3 regions of the Pseudomonas sp. GL_103 genome follow, and region 2 is predicted to be linked to each of the others. Evidence: predicted binding sites of a transcription regulator. Region 2 holds the regulator's gene; each other region holds the start of a gene.

What was found. The regulator FliA, encoded in region 2, starts transcription of late flagellar genes. The targets are predictions, from matches to a motif close to CTAAAGTTTNNNNNNNNNNNGCCGNTAA.
Region 1: the regulator FliA is predicted to act here: its motif matches at 2,870-2,897, upstream of AC3IP0_RS18040 (methyl-accepting chemotaxis protein).
Region 3: the regulator FliA is predicted to act here: its motif matches at 5,241-5,268, upstream of flgM (flagellar biosynthesis anti-sigma factor FlgM).

The regions. Positions count from the first base shown of each region.
Region 1 covers NZ_CM174420.1:4,010,115-4,017,327, reverse strand. The annotation lists gene AC3IP0_RS18050 (RES family NAD+ phosphorylase) at 1-286, opposite strand, end outside; gene AC3IP0_RS18045 (antitoxin Xre-like helix-turn-helix domain-containing protein) at 280-684, opposite strand; gene AC3IP0_RS18040 (methyl-accepting chemotaxis protein) at 1,170-2,666, opposite strand; gene AC3IP0_RS18035 (hypothetical protein) at 3,047-3,190, opposite strand; gene AC3IP0_RS18030 (hypothetical protein) at 3,535-3,720, shown strand; gene AC3IP0_RS18025 (S-type pyocin domain-containing protein) at 3,981-5,750, shown strand; gene AC3IP0_RS18020 (hypothetical protein) at 5,750-6,022, shown strand; gene AC3IP0_RS18015 (hypothetical protein) at 6,279-6,551, opposite strand; gene AC3IP0_RS18010 (MATE family efflux transporter) at 6,995-7,213, shown strand, end outside.
Region 2 covers NZ_CM174420.1:1,802,327-1,809,539, forward strand. The annotation lists gene flhF (flagellar biosynthesis GTPase FlhF) at 1-938, shown strand, start outside; gene fleN (flagellar synthesis regulator FleN) at 1,055-1,885, shown strand; gene fliA (RNA polymerase sigma factor FliA) at 1,882-2,622, shown strand; gene AC3IP0_RS08145 (chemotaxis response regulator CheY) at 2,790-3,161, shown strand; gene AC3IP0_RS08150 (protein phosphatase CheZ) at 3,183-3,971, shown strand; gene AC3IP0_RS08155 (chemotaxis protein CheA) at 4,026-6,290, shown strand; gene AC3IP0_RS08160 (protein-glutamate methylesterase/protein-glutamine glutaminase) at 6,339-7,213, shown strand, end outside.
Region 3 covers NZ_CM174420.1:4,837,534-4,844,746, reverse strand. The annotation lists gene AC3IP0_RS21715 (sensor histidine kinase) at 1-567, shown strand, start outside; gene AC3IP0_RS21710 (glutamine synthetase family protein) at 769-2,013, shown strand; gene AC3IP0_RS21705 (MFS transporter) at 2,084-3,460, shown strand; gene AC3IP0_RS21700 (flagellar brake protein) at 3,523-4,269, opposite strand; gene AC3IP0_RS21695 (flagella synthesis protein FlgN) at 4,362-4,829, opposite strand; gene flgM (flagellar biosynthesis anti-sigma factor FlgM) at 4,878-5,204, opposite strand; gene flgA (flagellar basal body P-ring formation chaperone FlgA) at 5,372-6,130, opposite strand; gene AC3IP0_RS21680 (chemotaxis protein CheV) at 6,214-7,146, shown strand; gene cheR (protein-glutamate O-methyltransferase CheR) at 7,192-7,213, shown strand, end outside.

The DNA.
Region 1 (7,213 bases), 2.2 Mb from region 2:
CGTCACTGAAGCGCGAACCCGCCGGATTAACGTGGGTAAACGGCGCAATAGCATAAGAGCAACCCGCAATCCCGAACGGAATCTCGTTGCGCGCAATCAACTCCAGCTGACCCAGCTCATTCTTCAACCGCGGATTGGTCAGCGCCTGAATCTCGAACAACAGCTCAAACTCATCCGCATCCGCCACATCATCAAACAACGCAATGGGCGGAAACTTCGAATTGACCAGGCGATAAGCCTGCAACGACTGACCGGCAAACACCGCCAGCTCACTCGCCCTCACCATTGCGCACCCCGCAGCATGTCGATGCGGCGGAAGGTTTCATACAGCGAGATCATGTCGCCCTGCGCCATGATCTCCAGCGGCGAACGCCCGTTGAAAAACTCGTTGTCATTGGCCATCGAGGCAAAGCCATAGACGTTATCCGGGTTGTCGAACACCAGCCGCAACGTCGCGTGAATGTTCAGCACAAAGCTGATGCGCTGCATCTGATCCGCATCCAGCGCCACCGCCCAATCCGGGTCCCGCTGCCGGGCGCGGGTGTAGGTGCTGCGGGAGATGCGCAGGATGCGACAGGCCTGATCACTGGTGGCTTTCCACTTTTCCAGAATGCTCACCGCGGCGCGCAGGCCGGTGACGCATTGGTTTTTGCTGAAGGATTGAGGTTGCAGGGGGACGGCCATGATCCAGTCCTTGTATTGCGTCTATAGATTCAAATGTAGATAGATTGAATCTATAGAGCAATGCTGGTGCGACGGATGGGCCCGGCATGCCAATGCAACGAAGAGTTCAGCTGGCGGTGAGGGACCGTCTGCCGGCCAAACTCTGACTGAAGGTATCCCAGCATCGCCTCGACAGCTGAAGAGTCAGGTCAGACTTTGCCTTCACATTTTATTTCACATGACTAATCGCTTAAAAAGCCTGATTTTGTTGGTTTTTATGTAACTTTGTGGAGCTTTTTAACTGAGCTGCCTTCACGTTTTGTTTCACAAATTTGTTTGAAAAAACTCCAAGATTCTGAAGATTCAATCGCCAACAAATACAAGACGGGCTCCGGTATTCAATTACTTCGCTGCGGCGTCCTCAAGTATCGCCTACAACTAGCACGGCCACCGGGTTACCCGCCGTTTTTTTCCCATTGCGAATAAACGCAGCGCCCACGGCAGCCTCACTGATGAAACGTGCGCCCCAACGCATCCAGCCGAGTCGCAATCGGCGGCAAGCGCCGACTGCTCAGCGCCAGCGTCTCCACATCATCCGCCGTGTTCTGCGCAATGCTCTGCACCGACTGCAAGCGCCCGACAATCTCGAAACTCGCCGTGGACTGTTCGCGGGTCGTCGTGACAATTCGCCCATTGAGTTCATCGATCTGCGAGATGTCGCTGCCGACGGCCTGCAACATCGCTGCCGCCAACTGACTGTCCTCGACACAGCGCTCTACACCTTCGCGACTGTCCTGCATGGCCTCCACGGCTTTGCGGCTGCCTTGCTGCAACGCCTCGATGATGGTCCGGATTTCCTTGGTGGACACCGCTGTGCGTTGCGCCAAGCTGCGCACTTCATCGGCCACCACCGCAAAGCCCCGGCCTTGCTCGCCGGCGCGCGCCGCTTCAATGGCCGCGTTGAGCGCCAGCAAGTTGGTCTGCTCGGCAATGCTGCTGATCACCTCCAGCACCGTACCGATCTGCTGTGCCTGCCCGGCGAGCACCTGCACGGTCTGGTTGGTGCCTTCCAGGCGTGAGGCCAGCTGAGTGATTTCCTGCCGCGCACGGTTCACGCTTTCCTGCCCGCGGGTGACTTGCGCGCTGGCCTGGCCGGCATGTGCAACGGCATGCTCGACATGCACCACGATGTGCTCCATCGCATCGCCCATACGCTGCATCGAGCCGGTCATCTGCGCGATTTCCGTCAACTGATGCTTGGCGCCTTTCTCCAGCGTGTTACTGGCCTTGGCCAACTCCTGGCCCAACTGACCCAAACCCTGAGAGTCACGCACCACGCCGTCCACCAGCACGGTGATCTGCATCAAAAACTGATCGAAGCGTTGCGCCAGCGACACATGCACCCGCGCCTTGTCACCCTGGCCGGCACCAGCGGTGAACTGGGACGTGGTGGCGAGCATCTTGTCCAGCATGTCCTGGCTTTCCACCGCATCGGCCTGGCTGTGCAGCGCCAGATAGAGCAGCGCGACCGTCTCCATCACCACATAAAAGGCGTGAACGAACACCATCGTCCAGCCACCGTGATGGGCCATCACAAACACCGGAAAACCCTGATGCTGCAGCACATGAAACACCACGTGATGCAGCGCAATCGTCACCGCCGCCACCAGAATCGGCAGCCAGTCCCGATAAAACGTCAACACCGCCAACAACGCAAAAATCCCGAAGTGCGACTCAATGACCCCCTCGGCCTGATTGATATGCAACGCCGCCATCACCATCAAACCCACGCCCAGCAAACAACGCATCAACCGCGACCCGCCGATGGCGCGATACAACAGCGTCAACAACACACTGGTACCACCGCCCACCAGCAACGCTTGCTTGAACGTGTCGTGCCAGAACGCCAGGCCAATAGCGAAAGCGAACATCAGCCAGATCAGGCCCAGCATGATGCGGTCGGCTTTGCGGTAGTGGTCGAGGAAACGAGGGGGGAAGGGCATGTACGCTTACTCCATGTATTCGAACCGGAAAAACCGAGGTAGGACTGATACCGGAAGAAAAGTCTGACACTGTGGCGAGGGAGCTTGCTCCCGCTGGGCTGCGAAGCGGCCCCCCAAAAAAAAATGGGACTGCTATGCAGTCCAACGGGAGCAAGCTCCCTCGCCACAGGTCTTTTATCGCTTGAGCCATTGAGGCAAATCGGTTGGCGGCATGGTCGAGGTGAACTTGAGACGCCGTGGAGAGCGTAGCCCTTGGCCATCATTCTTGATGGGCATAGCGTCGCTCGTGGAAAACAATGTCCGATATAGAGGCAAGTAATGCTGAAGTGACCGGGAGTACGACAGACTCCGTTGCAAAGCCTGTCGTGCACCCGAGGTCCTTACGACTTCTTCGGCGGATAGTTACCGCGCAAGCCGCCGGACTTGTTGCCGGTTTTGCTCGGCAGGTTCGGCAGATTCGGCACCAACGGACGGGATCTGGGCTGGGGGTTGGAGCGGCTTTGGGGTTGAGGTTGCTTGCTCATGGTTCGCCTCCTGATTTTCAGGGATTCGCGAAGTGGTTTACAGTTGAAGTTTAGCTAATGGACTATGGGCTGGGTCGTTTGGCACTTGGGGAGTGTGTTGTGAGCGATCAGCTTTTCTTTTTCGACTCCATTGATAGAGCCCCTTACGCAATTCTCGGATTTTGCCTACGATTTTGGCAGGATTTACCCGCTATTCCAAAGATGAAAAACGGGAAATATTGACGACGAAAAAGGGGGCACCGGCTGTTCGGGGAGAACTATTTGAACAGCAAAGCTCGAAAGGATGAGCCCAACAGGGGCTCAGGTAGCAGACACGACTCGTGACTCACACAGGAAGTAGCAGCATGTCCACACAACCTACGAATCAAGCCAGCATTGAACAACTGCACCGCGACGTTGCAGCTTTTGCCGAAGAGATGCGTAGTCCCGCCCCGAGCGCGATCCGCTCTGCTGTGGTGCCGTTCAGCATCGGTGCCGCGCTGGCACTGGCAATCTTTGTTGTCGTCGCCCTGGTAGTCCGACTGATCTAGTCTCTTAGCCTCGCGCCGATGGTTGGGGCGCTTGGGTGAAACAGGTGTAAATCTGTTTCAGGACTAGACCAAAAGAAGAACACAGGCGCCTTAGGCGCCCAAATGTAGTCACTCTCTCACCTGCGCCTGCAACTGCCGCTCATCATCTTCCGCGCGCGACGTATGCAGTAAATATTGAAGTGTTGGAATTGCTACGTTGTTGCGGCATAACTTTTGTGCTGTCTATTTTATGGAATTGATAATGTTGCATGGAGTGCTATATGCAAAAACCAATTACACATTATTCATCTTTAATAACGCCTGAGTCTCGACAGGTTCAAGCTACAGAAGCCCAAGTTTTTCCTTCAAGCTTCGATAGTATTTTGTTTTGGGATGGGACTGTCCCGGCAGTTACTACGCCCCATAGTATTGAAAGTACCAAAAACCCCAGTAACGCATACCAAAAGTTGGAGGCGATAGGGCTTTCGGTGCACGATCAGATAACGAGTGTTTTTTCTGGTGCTACACCGAATGTTCGAGATTATCTAGAAAAACGCATAGTCGCAGCCATTGACGGGCAGGAGTTCAATGCATTGGAGGCTGCCTTAAAAAAGAAAGCGATCATCGTAGAGCTTCTGCAAAGGGCCAGAATCCATAGAAGTTGGCACGAAGCACTACTATATAATGGTTTAGACGCATTGTCGCTAGACAGGAAAATGAGTGCCGCTGTATTTGCATCGAATGCGGATGCAGAAGACGATATGGCAGTGCGACAAAGCTTTTATGAAGAATACCTATTATCGCTAACTGCCGCCTACGTGAAACGAATCCTGGTCGAAGCCATCCCCATTCTGGCGGACGCTTCCACAACTGCAGACACTGAAATCCATCGCGCCCTGGCAAGGGGCGAAGTTGCTTACACCTATAGGTTACCCATTGGTAATGGTGCGGAGGCAGGAACTGTGGCGGGTGCCATTGCCATCCATGTCGCCGATGGTTGGACCTTCAGGGCAGTGATCCATGAAGGCATTCAGTTGTTGGCAGGTTTGGGGGAAGCACTTATCAGTCGGGCCACTGCTGTTGGGATCGGGGCCTTGTTCTATTCACCTGCTCTTGCTAACGGCGAACGCTTTCCTCAAACAGTTCTCACACTGTCCGGTAGCACTTTTTTACCAGAGCTGCCGTCAAACCTGAATGAAATCGCCGCTACCGAAGGAACCATTGACCTTCCTTATCGGATTTTTGGCGACCTTAACCAATACACACTTGTTGCAACCCCGGCTGGAGGGAGTGTCTCGGCAGAAGTGCCAGTGCGAGCATTGGCATTCGATCCAACGACCAGCAGCTACAGTTTCACGTCAAACGATACACCGCCCAATATCCTCAGTTTTCCCATTATTCACTTGGGAAACGGATCGACAACTTCGCCCGCCCGACCTGCGCAAGTACCGACTTACACTGGAGTTACGCTGTCGCCATTGCTTGTGCAGCCTGAAACCTTACCCGCGTTCGAATTGCCTGATTTCAGGGATTGCATTTACTGCTTTCCGATTGAAAGCGGTCTGCCGCCAATCTACGTTGTTTTTAATAGGCCTTATGAGGGAGCAACCACCAAGGGAAAATACAGCGGTCGATTTTTCAATCCTGCCAAAGCTGGAGGCCCAATTCTCGATCTCGATTGGACAAGTGCTACCGTGAGCCAAACGGGTATTGACCTGGTCAAATTACATACGGGACGTTTCAGGTCTTCGGATGCCAATGCCATCATGATTGATCGCTTGAAAAAAATTCTGCTGGGTGAATTGGTAATCACAGATGTGGACAAACGCTTCTATACTCATGAAATCAGAGAGCTCGAACGTTTCAGAGCATTAGGTGTAGCTGACGGTGTAAACTCGGATGACGGTGTTATTTGGAACAATACTCACGCCGCGACGCTGGAGGACTACAAAGTCAAAGATGCTTTTGAACTGCTCTATACGCCTGATGCTATAGAAGCGGATCGAAAACAAAGTGAACGAGAGTACAAGGAACTTGGAGGGGTAAAATAATGAGCGTCATTGCAACCATCGTACTTAACGAAAAACCTGAAGAGGTAATTCTATTTCTTACCAAAAATGAATTAGGTATCTCCTTTCCTCGGCTTGATGGCCTTTATAATCTGGCTAACTGGGCGCATGTGGAGAACAACATAGGGTTATTGAACCTTGTCCATAAAATGTGTGATGCCGGTTTTATCAAATATAGTGGGGGCGGAGTTGTGAGAGGGCCCAACTGGAGAGAGCCGGCATTCATGCTCGAAGGCAAATATACCTTTGATTGACAGCACCAAGTGCCCGAACTCAGGTGCCAGAGAACGGTGGCAGTAGCCATCATTTCGTGGTCGTCCGGTTCCCTTGTCCAGTCGTTTAGATCATCGAAGGTTTACCAGGTTGAGCCGCTGTCGCAGCGGCTCTTCTCTTTGTTACGGGTATATTGAGTATCTTCGCCTGATTGGTTTTTCGCGGCCTCGAATCAAGCTGACGGGTAACCCCTTTCTGGAGTAGCAATAAAATGGGCGCAAGAGCACCCATTTTCATTTACTCCGCAGCCTGCGCCCGCAACCGTCGCCCAATCACATCCATCAAATCACAACCATCGCGCAACGGAATGACCAGCAGCTTGGAAAAGTCCTCCAGCACCACCGTGTCGCAACCGAGTTCGGATCGGTAGGCAATGTTTTCCAGCACCTGTGTGACTGTCCGAATACGGTAATCCGCCATGGCTTGCAGGACGTCGAGTGGGGCTTGGGTGTCGATGAGCAGGGAGGCCGGAACCAGGTCGATTCCGGTAAGAGGCATGTATCGATTCATTGTGAAGATCTCTATTTGATTGGCTCAAGGCCGTCACGCAGTCGTCGCCAAACGAATGGGTGGCAGCTGTGCGCAGGTTGGCGAACCGGCAACAGAGAAAACCGGCAGACCCGAAGGTCTCCCGCGCACAGCCGCCATAACAGCGGCTTTGCGGGTGCGATGATACCTGCAATGAAGCGGATAGCCTTCGCATTCTCTGTAATCAGGTCGCCAAACCCGAATCGCCATTTGGGCGACGGCGCTGACTATATGCCGCATGAGATCAGCGCGGGAAGGTGAGAGATTCCGAGCTTTGTGTAGGACCGGTGACGATGAAACTTCAGACCTTTCACCTCACGTCGCTGGAAATATAAACACAGACCTGAGATGTTCACGGCCCCTTGGATTCAGCCACCCACGCTATCCTTAATCATCGCTCACGCCGTCGAGATGGACCTTCCCGAATGCAAACCCCGAACCCCCAACGCCCCCTCTGGAAAACCTACCTGTTTTTCCTCGCCCCGATGGTCCTGTCGAACTTCCTGCAATCCATGTCCGGCACGGTCAACAGCATCTACATCGGCCAGATGCTCGGCACCCAGGCGCTGGCGGCGGTGTCGGGGATGTTTCCCATCGTGTTTTTCTTCATCGCCCTGGTGATCGGCCTTGGTGCCGGCGCGGGG
Region 2 (7,213 bases):
GTGCGTTCGACTCGATGCGTTTCGAACTCAACAGCCTGCGCGAACTCATGGAAGTCCAGTTGGGCTCCCTGGCCTGGAATCAGCTGCAAGGCAGCCGTCCGGACCAGGCCAACCTCTGGCGTCGCCTGCAGCGCATCGGCCTGTCCGGCCCGTTGTCGCGCGACCTGCTGGCGATGATCACAGAAATCGAAGAGCCCCGTCAGGCCTGGCGCATGTTGCTGGCGCACTTGGCGCGCATGATCGTTACCCCGGAAGTCGAGCCGCTGGAAGAGGGCGGTGTGATCGCCATGGTCGGCCCTGCCGGCATGGGCAAGACCACCACCCTGGCCAAGCTGGCCGCCCGCTACGTGCTCAAGTACGGCGCGCAGAACATTGCGCTGGTGAGCATGGACAGCTTCCGCATCGGTGCCCAGGAGCAGCTCAAGACCCTGGGGCGTATTCTCAATGTCTCGGTGACCCACGTCGATCCGGGCCAGTCCCTGGTGCAGGCCCTGGAGCCATTGCTGCGCAAGCGTGTGGTGCTGATCGATACCGCCGGCCTGCAGGCCAGCGATCCGGCCCTGCGCATGCAGCTCGAAAGCCTGGCCGGTCGTGGCATCCGCTCGAAAAATTATCTGGTCCTGGCAACCACCAGCCAGAAACAGGTTCTAACGGCCGCTTATCACAGTTACAAGCGTTGTGGGCTCGCAGGCTGCATCCTGACTAAACTGGATGAAACGGCAAGTCTGGGTGAGGTGTTGAGCCTTGCCATCAGTCATGAACTGCCGGTGGCTTACCTGACCGATGGCCCGCGGATCCCGGATGATTTGCATCTGCCGCGTCGTCACCAGTTGGTCAGCCGCGCCGTGAGCGTGCAAATGCAGGAAGAACCCAGCGAAGAAGCCATGGCTGACATGTTCGCTGACATCTACCACAGTCCGACCAAGCAGGTTGGCTGAGGTAAAAATGAACAGTTTTTGTACCTACATCGATGGTCTGCCATGCATTGTTCCGTTTGTGAACGCGCAGCCAGTAATGTGGCCTCCGTCTATGCAAGACAAGGTAAAGAAATAACATGGGCAGCATGCATCCCGTACAGGTGATCGCGGTGACCGGCGGCAAAGGTGGCGTCGGGAAAACTAATGTGTCAGTGAACTTGTCCCTGGCTTTGGCCGAACTTGGCCGGCGCGTCATGCTGTTGGACGCGGACCTTGGACTGGCGAACGTCGACGTTCTGCTGGGACTGACACCCAAACGTACCCTGGCCGACGTGATCGAAGGCCGCTGCGAACTGCGCGATGTATTGCTGCAGGGACCCGGCGGCATCCGTATCGTTCCGGCCGCATCCGGCACTCAGAGCATGGTGCATCTGAGCCCCGCGCAACACGCCGGCCTGATCCAGGCCTTCAGTGATATCGGCGACAACCTCGACGTATTGGTGATCGACACCGCCGCGGGCATTGGTGACTCGGTAGTCAGTTTCGTCCGCGCAGCCCAGGAAGTGCTGCTGGTGGTGTGCGACGAGCCGACCTCGATTACCGACGCCTACGCGTTGATCAAGTTGCTGAACCGCGACTACGGCATGAACCGCTTCCGCGTCCTGGCCAACATGGCCCAGAGCCCGCAGGAAGGACGCAACCTGTTCGCCAAGTTGACCAAGGTCACGGATCGCTTCCTCGACGTCGCCCTGCAATACGTCGGCGCGGTGCCCTACGACGAAAGCGTGCGCAAGGCCGTGCAGAAGCAGCGCGCGGTCTACGAGGCCTTCCCGCGTTCCAAGTGCTCGCTGGCGTTCAAGGCCATCGCGCAGAAGGTCGATACCTGGCCGCTGCCTGCCAACCCGCGCGGGCACCTGGAGTTTTTCGTCGAGCGGCTCGTGCAGCAGACAGCAGGACCTGTTCTATGACAGCCAGCGGCTACAACCTCTACAAGAAGTCGGCACGCGATGCGCAGTACGAGCTGATCGAGCGTTATGCGCCGCTGGTTAAACGCATTGCCTACCACTTGCTGGCGCGTCTGCCGGCAAGTGTCCAGGTCGAAGACCTGATCCAGGCCGGGATGATCGGCCTGCTTGAAGTGTCGACCAAATATGACGCCAGCAAAGGCGCCAGTTTCGAGACGTACGCGGGCATACGAATCCGCGGCGCCATGCTCGATGAAGTGCGCAAGGGGGACTGGGCGCCACGTTCGGTTCACCGCAATACGCGCATGGTCAGCGATGCCATTCGCTCGATTGAAGCGAAAACCGGCCGTGACGCTAAAGATCACGAAGTTGCGGCCGAACTCCAATTGAGTCTCGACGATTACTACGGGATTTTGAACGACACCCTGGGCAGCCGGCTGTTCAGTTTCGACGACCTGTTGCAGGACGGCGAACACGAAGGGCTGCACGAGGATGGCGCGAGTGCTCATCTCGAGCCGTCACGCGACCTGGAGGATGAACGCTTCCAGGCTGCGCTGGCGGATGCGATTGCCAATTTGCCGGAGCGTGAGCGACTGGTGTTGGCGCTGTACTACGACGAGGAGCTGAACCTCAAGGAAATCGGTGAGGTCCTGGGGGTCAGCGAATCGCGGGTCAGCCAGTTACACAGCCAGTGCGCGGCCCGCTTGCGGGGGCGTTTGGGGGAGTGGCGAGCGCGCTGAAGGCAGTGTGGGGACACTGCGAACGAGGCTGGTGTGGTTTTGAACTGCGCCGGTCGCGATCTGTTGTGCTCCAGACAGTCATTGAGTGCTTTGCCGGATTGATTGAAATGGCGCGTCCAGGTGCTGGGCGCGTTTAAGACTGCTTGGAGGTCGAATTGGACAAGAACATGAAAATCCTCATCGTTGATGACTTCTCAACGATGCGGCGGATCATCAAGAACCTGCTGCGTGACCTTGGGTTCACCAACACCGTCGAGGCCGACGATGGCACTACCGCCATTCCGGTGCTCAACAGCGGAAGCATCGACTTTCTGGTAACGGACTGGAACATGCCTGGCATGACCGGTATCGATCTGCTGCGCCACGTGCGTGCCGATGAAAAGCTCAAGCACCTGCCGGTGCTGATGGTGACCGCTGAAGCCAAGCGCGAGCAGATCATCGAAGCGGCCCAGGCTGGCGTTAACGGCTATGTGGTCAAGCCCTTCACGGCCCAGGCGTTGAAAGAAAAAATCGAGAAGATTTTCGAACGCATCGGTTGATGAGTGCGCCACGGGGGAGCTATGGGCAATAACGAAACTTCATTGGGCGATTTTGAATCGACCCTGAAAAAACACGCCGTCGAATTGGTCGCGAGCCTTGAAAAAGGCAAGTTCGGCGACGCGGTGCAATTGATCCATGAGCTCAACCAGACCCGTGACCGCGGCCTGTATCAGGAAGTGGGCAAGCTCACTCGCGAACTGCATAGCGCGATCGTCAATTTCCAGATTGACCCGCACATGCCGCAAGCCGAAGAAGTGTCGCAGATCACCGATGCCACCGAGCGCCTGGGCTATGTGGTCAAGCTGACCGAGGCGGCGGCCAACCGCACCATGGATCTGGTGGAAAGTGCCACGCCACTGGTCAATGGCCTGGCCGATGAAGCCAAGGTGTTGAGCGCGGACTGGGGGCGCTTCATGCGTCGCGAAGTCGGCGCCGAAGAATTTCGTGAACTGGCCCGGCGGGTCGACGGGTTCCTGACGCGCAGCGGCACGGACAATCGCGCGGTGTCGGGCAACCTCAACGACATCCTGCTCGCCCAGGATTACCAGGACCTCACAGGCCAGGTGATCAAGCGTGTGACCCAGTTGGTCACCGAAGTTGAAAGCAACCTGCTCAAGCTCGTGCTGATGGCCAGTCAGGTGGACCGCTTTGCGGGCATCGAACATGACCGTGAAGCGATGCTTGCTGAAAAAGATCCACAAAAACATCTCTCTCAGGGTGAAGGTCCGCAGATTCATGCCGATAAAAGAGAAGACGTTATGTCCGGTCAGGACGATGTGGACGATTTGCTATCCAGCCTTGGATTTTAGAGTTTTAGAATTTTAGGTTTTTTGGGTTTTTAGACCTGTAGGAGCACCCCCTTAATGAGCTTCGGCGCCGATGAAGAGATCCTTCAGGATTTCCTGGTTGAGGCCGGCGAGATTCTAGAGCAACTGTCCGAGCAACTGGTCGAGCTGGAAAGCCGTCCGGATGATGCGGATCTGCTCAATGCAATTTTTCGCGGTTTTCACACTGTAAAAGGGGGCGCCGGCTTCCTCCAGCTCAACGAGCTGGTGGAGTGCTGCCACATCGCCGAGAACGTGTTCGACATCCTGCGCAAGGGTGAACGTCGTGTCGACTCGGAACTGATGGACGTGGTTCTCGAAGCGCTGGACTCGGTGAACAGCATGTTCAGCGAAGTCCGCGAACGCAGCCCGATCACGGCCGCGACACCGGAACTGCTCGCGGCGCTGGCCCGTCTGGCCGAGCCGCAATCGGCTGACGAGGTCGCTGCTGCACCTGTCGCCGCCGTGCTCGAAGCGCCTGTGGCTGAAGCCGAATCGGGCGATATCACCGACAATGAATTCGAACAACTGCTGGACTCGCTGAACGCCGTCAAGGCCCAGGCCGAGGCCCCTGCGGCTGCTCCAGCGCCCGCCAGCAATGCCGCTGGCAGCGACGAAATCACCGATGCCGAGTTCGAGTCGTTGCTCGATCAACTGCACGGCAAGGGCCAGTTCGCCGTTGACGCGGTGGTCCCGGCACCGGCTGCGCCAGAAGCCCCGAAAGCGGCTGGCGACAGTTCCGATATTACTGACGACGAATTCGAAGCACTGCTCGACCAGCTGCACGGCAAGGGTAACTTTGCTGTCGAGGCGCTGGAGTCGGCCATTGCTTCTGTGCCTGCACCCGCGGCACCAAGCGCGGTGGCGGCCGGCAGCGATCTGATTTCCGATCACGAGTTCGAAGCGCTGCTCGACGAATTGCACGGCAAAGGCAAGTTCAGCGAAGTCGGCACTGCGACGGTGGCCAACGGTTCGAACGCTGCCGTTGCGGCACCGGCAGCCAAGGCTGCGGCGCCGAAACCTGTAGCCAGGGCACCGGAGCCAAAAGCCGAAGCGCCAACCCCGGCAGCCGCCGCTGCACCGGCTGCTGCCCGTGCCCCGGCCGCGCCACCTGCGGAAAAACCGGCGAGCGAAGCCGAGACCACCGTGCGTGTCGATACCGCGCGTCTCGACGAGATCATGAACATGGTCGGCGAGTTGGTGCTGGTGCGTAACCGCCTGGTCCGCCTGGGCCTCAACAGCGGCGACGAAGCCATGTCCAAGGCCGTGTCGAACCTCGACGTGGTCACCGCCGACCTGCAGACCGCGGTCATGAAGACCCGGATGCAGCCGATCAAGAAAGTCTTCGGGCGCTTCCCGCGCCTGGTTCGCGACCTGGCTCGCCAGCTCAAGAAAGAGATCAACCTGGAACTGGTCGGCGAAGAAACCGACCTTGACAAGAACCTCGTCGAGGCCCTGGCCGACCCGCTGGTCCACTTGGTGCGCAACGCGGTCGACCACGGCATCGAATCACCGGAAGAGCGCGAAGCCTCGGGCAAGGCCCGGGGCGGCAAGGTCATCCTGGCGGCTGAGCAGGAGGGCGATCACATCCTGCTGTCGATCTCCGATGACGGTAAAGGCATGGACCCGAATGTCCTGCGCTCCATCGCGGTCAAGCGCGGTGTGATGGACAAGGATGCCGCCGATCGTCTGAGCGACACCGAATGCTACAACCTGATCTTCGCCCCGGGTTTCTCGACCAAGACCGAGATCTCCGACGTATCGGGTCGCGGCGTGGGCATGGACGTGGTGAAAACCAAGATTTCCCAGCTCAACGGTTCGATCAACATCTACTCGGCCAAGGGCCAGGGTTCGAAGATCGTCATCAAGGTGCCGCTGACCCTGGCGATCATGCCGACGCTGATGGTCATGCTGGGCAATCAGGCGTTCGCGTTCCCGCTGGTGAACGTCAACGAGATCTTCCACCTCGACCTGTCGACCACCAACGTCGTGGACGGCCAGGAAGTGGTGATCGTGCGGGACAAGGCGCTGCCATTGTTCTATCTCAAACGCTGGCTGGTCCGCTCCGCCGCTCACGAAGAGCAGCGCGAGGGCCATGTGGTGATCCTTTCGGTGGGCACGCAGCGGATCGGCTTTGTCGTCGATCAACTGGTGGGCCAGGAAGAAGTGGTCATCAAGCCATTGGGCAAAATGCTCCAGGGAACTCCGGGCATGTCCGGCGCCACCATCACCGGTGACGGCCGCATCGCGCTGATTCTCGATGTTCCGAGCATGCTCAAGCGTTACGCCACACGGCGTATTTGATTCTGGTGGAGCGGGGCGCCTGGCCTCGCTCCATCTAATGGAGTGTTTATGGCAGTCAAAGTCCTGGTGGTGGACGATTCGGGGTTTTTCCGCCGCCGCGTCTCGGAAATTCTTTCAGCGGATTCCAATATCCAGGTCGTCGGCACGGCGACCAACGGCAAAGAGGCGATTGATCAGGCGCTGGCCCTCAAGCCCGACGTGATCACCATGGACTACGAGATGCCGATGATGGACGGCATCACCGCCGTGCGGCACATCATGCAACGCTGCCCGACCCCGGTCCTGATGTTCTCCTCGCTGACCCACGAAGGCGCCCGGGTCACCCTCGATGCGCTGGATGCCGGCGCGGTGGACTTCCTGCCGAAGAATTTCGAAGACATCTCCCGCAACCCCGAGAAGGTCAAGCAACTGCTGTGCGAGAAGATTCTGAGCATCTCGCGCAGCAATCGTCGCGTCAGCACTTACAGCGCTCCGGCCCCAGTGGCCGCACCCGCTCCAATGCCTGCGCCTTCGAGCGTCGGCAGTTACGGCAGCAGCGCGCCCGTGCGTCCGGCACCGGCACCGATCCCTGCCCGTACGCATGGGGCCACCGCGTCGTCGCCCGCGCCGAAACGCAAAGCCTACAAACTGGTGGCCATCGGTACGTCCACCGGCGGCCCGGTCGCCCTGCAGCGGGTCTTGACCCAATTGCCGGCCAACTTCCCGGCGCCGATCGTGCTGGTCCAACACATGCCGGCCGCCTTCACCAAGGCCTTCGCCGAGCGCCTGGACAAGCTCTGCCGCATCAGCGTCAAGGAAGCCGAGGATGGCGACATCCTGCGTCCGGGCCTGGCGCTGCTGGCGCCGGGTGGCAAGCAGATGATGATCGATGGCCGCGGTGCGGTGAAAATCCTCCCGGGTGACGAACGCCTCAACTACAAGCC
Region 3 (7,213 bases), 3.0 Mb from region 2:
GCGCGGCAGGCGCCGGAGCAGGGCGTGATCGACTTCGAATTCGCCCACCTCAACGGCATGCTGGTGCAGTTGCTGGGGCTGTACAAGCTCGGCGTCAACCAGATGCCGTTGCAACCGGCCTACCATGAACTGGACGATTTCATCGAAGCGCAACTGGCTTGCCACCAGGAGGTGTTCGCCAGCCGCGACATCATGGCCAGCTATGAAGTGGACCCGCTGAGCCCGCTGGGTTTCTTCGACCGTGAGTTGATCGCGTCGGTATTGGCCAACTGCATCAACAACGCCATTCGCTTTGCACGGCACGCCGTTCTGATCAGCGTCAGCGACGAAGCCGGGCAACTGGTGTTGACCATCAATGACGATGGCGAGGGGTATCCGGCGCAGATGATCGAGCGCCAGGCCGATTACGTGCAGGGAATCAATCAAAGCACCGGCAGCACCGGGCTGGGCCTGTACTTTGCCGGGCGAATTGCCGCGCTGCATCAACGCAACGGCGTGGGTGGGCGTACCGAAATCAGCAATGGCGGTCCATTGGGTGGTGGAGTGTTTCGCCTTTACCTGCCCTGACCGGCAGCATATTTTTCGACGCTGCTTGAAATTCCGAACACGCGGAGCCTATTTTGTACGGTCGCCGTTCGCGGCCCGCACAATAACAAGGATAGCGTCATGACGACCGTTGGCCTGAGTTCACTCGCGCAGCGATTGACGGGCATTGATGAAGTTGAATGTGTCACGCCGGATTTGAATGGCGTACCGCGGGGTAAAGTGATGACCGCCGAGGGCTTTCTCGACGGTCGACGTTTGCAGATGGCGCGGGGCGTGCTGCTGCAATGCATCATGGGCGGATATCCGCCGGCGCGGTTTTACGGCAGCGATGATGGCGACCTGGCGCTGATCCCGGACCCGGCACAAATCCACCGCTTGCCCTGGAGCCATCCACCGCGGGCCTTGGCCATTTGCGATGCGAATGAATTGGGCACCTCCACCAGCTCCAATCTGTCGACCCGTGGCCAGCTCAAGGCGGTGATTGCCCGTTACGCGGCCCGCGGCCTGGCGCCTGTGGTGGCGACCGAGCTCGAGTTTTTTGTCTTCGCACCCAACACCGATCCGACCCTGGCTTTTCAACCGCCACTGGGGCTGGACGGTCGTCGCGAGGATGGTCAGTCGGCGTTCAGCGTCAGTTCCAACAATGGCTTGCGGCCGTTCTTCAATGAAGTCTACGAGTGCATGGCGGCCCTGGGGTTGCCTCGCGATACCTTCATGCACGAAATGGGCGTCAGCCAGTTCGAGATCAATCTGCTGCACGGTGATCCGCTGTTGCTGGCCGACCAGACGTTCCTGTTCAAGCACCTGCTCAAGGAAGTGGCCCTCAAGCATGGCCTGAGCGTGGTATGCATGGCCAAGCCGTTGGCGCATACGCCTGGCAGTTCGATGCATATCCACCAGAGCGTGGTCGAGATCGATTCGGGGCGAAACGTGTTCAGCGACGAGGCGGGGCAGGAGACGGCGACCTTCCGCCACTTCATTGCCGGTCAGCAAACGTGCATGGCCGATTTCACTGCGTTGTTTGCGCCGAACGTGAACTCCTATCAGCGCTTGTGCCACCCTTACGCCTCACCGAATAATGCCTGCTGGTCCTACGACAACCGGGCGGCCGGCCTGCGTATTCCGGCCAGTTTGCCGGTGGCCCGTCGGGTCGAGAACCGCTTGCCGGGGGCCGATGCCAACCCGTATCTGGCGATTGCCGCAAGCCTGGCAGCGGGGTTGCATGGCATCGAGAAGGCATTGGAACCGAGCGCGCCGATCCAGGGTGAGTTCGAAGTGCCGGACAATCTTTCGTTGCCGTGTACCTTGCATGCGGCGCTCGAGCGTCTGAAACGTAGCCAGTTGGCCAAGGAACTGTTCGGCGCGGAATTCATCGAAGGCTACATCGCTTCGAAGACCCTGGAACTGACCAGTTTCCATGATGAAATTACTCCCTGGGAAAGGCGTATTTTAGCAGCCCAGGCCTGACGTCCCGTCGACATCCGGCTATCGTTTAGCGGTAGCCGATTCTCACTGCAAGGAGCCGCTCGGAACGCCGATGCGCCAAATCTGGAAATCCTTTCGAGCACTGTATTTCGCCTCGCTGATGATGTTGATCGGCTCGGGCCTGTTGAGTACTTACCTGGCGTTGCGCCTGGCTGCCGACCATGTCGACAGCCTGTGGGTCGGTGCGCTGATGGCTGCCAACTATTTCGGCCTGGTGCTGGGGGGCAAGATCGGTCACCGGTTGATTGCCCGGGTCGGGCATATCCGGGCCTATTCGGCGTGTGCCGGGATCGTTGGCGCGGCGGTACTCGGCCATGGCCTGGTGGACTGGTTGCCGGCCTGGCTGTTTTTGCGGGTGATCGTCGGCCTCGGCATGATGTGCCAGTACATGGTGATCGAGAGCTGGCTCAATGAACAGGCCGATGCCAATCAGCGCGGCATGGTCTTCAGCGGCTACATGATCGCTTCATACCTGGGATTGGTGCTGGGGCAGTTGATTCTGGTCATGCACCCGGCGCTGGGGCTGGAACTGCTGATGCTGGTCGCCCTGTGTTTCGCCCTGTGCCTGGTGCCGGTGGCGCTGACCCGACGGATTCACCCGGCACCCTTGCATCCGGCACCGATGGAACCACGGTTTTTTATCAAGCGGGTGCCGCAGTCGTTGAGCACGGTGCTCGGGGCGGGCCTGATCGTTGGTTCGTTCTACGGTCTGGCACCGCTGTATGCCTCTCAGCAGGGATTGTCCACGGAGCAGGTCGGTCTGTTCATGGGTAGCTGTATTTTTGCCGGGTTGCTGGTGCAGTGGCCGCTGGGTTGGTTGTCCGATCGCTACGATCGGGCCGTGTTGATCCGCAGTTTCGCGTTCAGCCTGGCACTGGCTGCACTGCCGCTGGCGATCATGCCGCAGGTGCCGCTGGAGGTTCTGTTTATCGCCGGCTTCGTCTGTTCGCTGGTGCAGTTTTGCCTGTATCCATTGGCAGTGGCGTTCTCCAACGACCATGTCGAAGGCGATCGCCGGGTGTCCCTGACGGCAATGTTGCTGGTGACCTACGGCGTTGGCGCGAGTATCGGGCCACTGGTGGCAGGCGTGCTGATGAAGCTGTTCGGCAGCCAGATGCTCTATGCCTTCTTCAGTTTCTTTGCGTTGGTGCTGGTATGGCGGATTCGCCCGAAAGCAGTGACCAACCTGCATCAGGTCGACGACGCACCGCTGCATCACGTGGCCATGCCGGACAATATGACGAGTTCGCCACTGGTGGCCTGCCTCGACCCGCGTGTTGATGAACAGGTGGTGCAGGATCAGATGTGCAATCCGGTGAATCCGGAGCCGCCAGCCGAACCGGAAGCCGGATCAGAATCTGAATCCGATCAGCCGCCAGAAGATCCTGACTCGGGCCGCGAGCAAAGCTTTACCGAGGCCAGGCCTTAAAACCGGGGCATAAAAAACGGGCAGTCACCGCAAGGGACTGCCCGTTTTTTGTTGACGCTCTATTACATGTCGTCTTTGTCGAAGCGACGGGCTTCGCGTTGCAACTGGTAGACGAAGCGTTCGACCTGACGCTGCACCAGCCCGCTCATGTTGTGGAAGCGAACGCCGGCGAAGGTGGTGGAAATCCTTTCTTCGAAGTGCAGATAACGCAACTCGACCGGCGCGGTCATCTTGCCGAAGGGCAGGTCGGCGTTGAAGCGGTCGTAGACCTGGCCCAGTTGCAGGCTGCCAGTGATGTCGCCGTCAAAGCGCAGTTTGCAGCCGGTAGCGGAAATATCCAGCAGCTTGCCGCTGATCGGCGCCTTGAGCTTTTCGCCGTCGAGGTTGACGTTGACCAGTTGTGCCAGCTTCAGCGCGGCGCGGAACGCATTGCGGCGCTGGTGGTACACCACTTCATCGGGCAGGGGGCCGCGATAGCAGCGGCTGCCACCGGATTCGTCGATGTTCAACTGGCCGTTGCTTTCCCAGGCAATGCGTACGCCTTCGTGGAAGCCTTCGACCCGGAACGGCTCGCCCGCCAGCAGGTAACGCTCGCCATCACGGGGAATCATTTCGTCCAGGGCAATCATGTTGCTGTCACGGTCCAGGTCCACCAGGTAGCTCTGGAAGCGCTGGCTGCGCTCGTGGAACGTGATGATCAGCGGGTCATGGCTTTCGAGCAGCTGGCGCAGGTTGCTGGAGATTTCCAAGGGCGTGGAGAGCACCTTGGGTGGCTGCGGAGCATCATCCACGGATAAGGCATTGGACACGGTTAATCAATCTCCAGACAAAATTTGACTACGGCAGGCTAGCAGTTTGCCAGTATGTTGCGCGTCTTGATAGAGCGGGGGCATTGACCGGCTCATGCCTGACTGAGCGGGCGCGGCTTGGCAAGCTTGGAGAATGTTCCGCTGGCATCGTAAAGCGCCGGGGTTTCACCGCCGGTGAGGATTTTCAGCTGGGTGGCCGTAGCGGCCTGCTGAGTGAGGATCGACTGGCCGTTGTTGGCGTTGATGGCCTGGCACTGGGCCAGGAGATCGGTCAGCACGTCACTTTGCGCCAGCAACTGCTCGCCAATGCTCGACTGGCCGGCCAATTGCTCCAGACCGCCACGGTTGGTCGGCAGGTTGAGGCTGGCGAGGATTTCACTGCGCTTGCGGCCATGCTGTTCAAGCAAAACGACCAACGCCTGTTTCTGCGCCAGGATGTCCTCGAGCAATGGCATGTCGCGGCCATGCAATGCGAGGGATTCGGTCTGCAGTAACTCCAGCAGGTGTTGCGCTGGAGCAAAGTCGTCGGTGATCAGTTGCAGTAAATTTGTGTCGTGCATGGCTGGCCTTGGGTTTTAAGCGTCCAAAAGCCTGGCGCCGGCGGTAGCCTAGCGCTGGGCTTCGAAGTTGAGCAGTTTGCTGGCTACACGGTTGCTGTCGACTTTATAGCTGCCATCGGCAATCGCTGCTTTCAACTCGGCCACGCGGGCGTTGTCGACGGCAGGCTGATCGCGCAGCTTGTCAGTGACCTTCTGCAACTGTTGAGCCTCATTGCTGAGATGTACCGATTCCCCGCTTTTGACGGTACCGGCCTGTTCGGCCGCGGACTCCAGCGGCGCGGATTTGCCGGCCTCGGCGCTTTCCTTGCTGGCGCTGGTACGTGTACTGCCCGTCAGGGACGAGGAGCTGTTCAAACGGCTGAAATCGATGACCATGATAAAAAACCTCTGGGAATTTGGACGCTTGCCATGGTTTCGGCCATTCCCTGGAAAACTTTAGGCTCATTTATCAATGAACCTTGCGCGCGTCAGCGCTTGCCCTGCATGGAGCACAGTCTAGGGAACAGCCGCGGCAAGCGCCACATTCTGATGAACAGAGAGCCTTACATGGACACTTCCACCTGCCCTGGCGCCATGACCTGCGCCTTGATGACTCGTTGGGAGTTGAGGTTTTTCACCCGGATCTGTTCGCTCAGGCTGCCGTTTGACAGCGCTTCGCCCGGCATGCGCACGCTGAGGGTACCGCTGCGGGCGGTTATCACCACCTGATCGCCCTTGCGAATGACTTCGGCCTGTTCGATGTTCACCAGGGTGATCACCTGGTCGGCGACCATTGGTCGGGTCAGTCGCTGCCCGATCGCCTGATCAAGAGAGGTCAAGTAGCCCTGGCTGATGAGACTGATATCGCGCTCGCGCAGGACTACATCCCCAGGCTCGACGATGGCGGCGCGGCGCAGTGGCCGGGCGCTGGTCACGACATCGCGAAACAGGCGGACTTGAGCGGGTACGAACACTGTCCAGGGGGAAGCGCCTTCGCAGCGAACCTTGACCGTAACCCGTCCCAGCGGCTTGGGGCTCTCGAGCGTTGCTGTCAATTCCTTGTCGCACATGGGCATGTGCATGCGCGGATCGAGTTGGTTGACCTGGATCTCGTAGCGACCCTCCGTTTGACTGGTAGCCAGATAGTCTTCTACGGTGAATTCAAGAAAGCCCTGAGTGACGCCGATAAGCATGTCAGGCAAGGTAACCGCGTCAGCAAGGGCAGGGCTGCCAGCGTTGAACAGGCAAACAGCCGCCAGCACGCCGAGCAATTTGCGATAGGGTGTGGTCGGGCGTCGAAAAAATGTCGGTTCTGTGTTCATAACGATTAAAAAAGCAAGCGCCGTGCCGTTTAGTGATGAAGGCGCGTCGCAACAACACTTGGCGTTGGTGTAGGAGTCTGGGCATGGCTGGTGTAATGGATTCGGTAAACCAGCGCACGCAACTGGTGGGGCAGAATCGCCTTGAGCTGTTGTTGTTCCGTCTCGACGGCCAGCAACTGTACGGGATCAACGTGTTCAAGGTTCGGGAGGTGCTGCAATGCCCCAAACTGACGCTGATGCCCAAATCCAGTCCTGTCGTGTGCGGCGTGGCGAACATCCGGGGGGCGACCATTCCGATCCTTGATCTGGCGATGGCGACTGGCTCCGGTGCGCTGAAGGACAAGAACAACCCTTTCGTGATCATCACGGAGTACAACACCAAGACTCAGGGTTTCCTGGTCCGCTCGGTGGAGCGCATCGTCAACATGAACTGGGAGGAGATCCATCCGCCGCCCAAGGGCACCGGGCGCGATCACTACCTGACGGCGGTGACGCGGGTCGACAATCAGTTGGTCGAAATCATCGACGTCGAGAAGGTGCTGGCGGAAGTGGCGCCGACGCCGGAAGCGATTTCCGTCGGTGTGGTGGATGTCGAGACCCAGCACAAGGCGCTTTCGTTGCGCGTGCTGACGGTCGACGACTCGTCGGTGGCGCGCAAGCAGGTCACGCGTTGCCTGCAAACGGTCGGCGTCGAAGTGGTGGCGTTGAACGACGGTCGGCAAGCGCTGGACTACCTGCGCAAACTGGTCAACGAGGGCAAGAAGCCGGAAGAAGAGTTCCTGATGATGATCTCCGACATCGAGATGCCGGAGATGGACGGGTACACCCTGACGGCGGAAATCCGCAACGACCCGCGCATGCAAAAGCTTCATATCATCCTGCATACTTCGTTGTCGGGGGTATTCAATCAGGCGATGGTCAAGAAGGTCGGTGCCGATGACTTCCTGGCCAAGTTCCGTCCTGATGACCTGGCATCCCGGGTAGTCGACCGGATCAAAGCAGCAGATATCAGCTAGGGGCCCGTGCCCCTGGCAGTCAACACGATTTAAGAGGCGGCATCATTGTCTACGGGTAATTTGGATT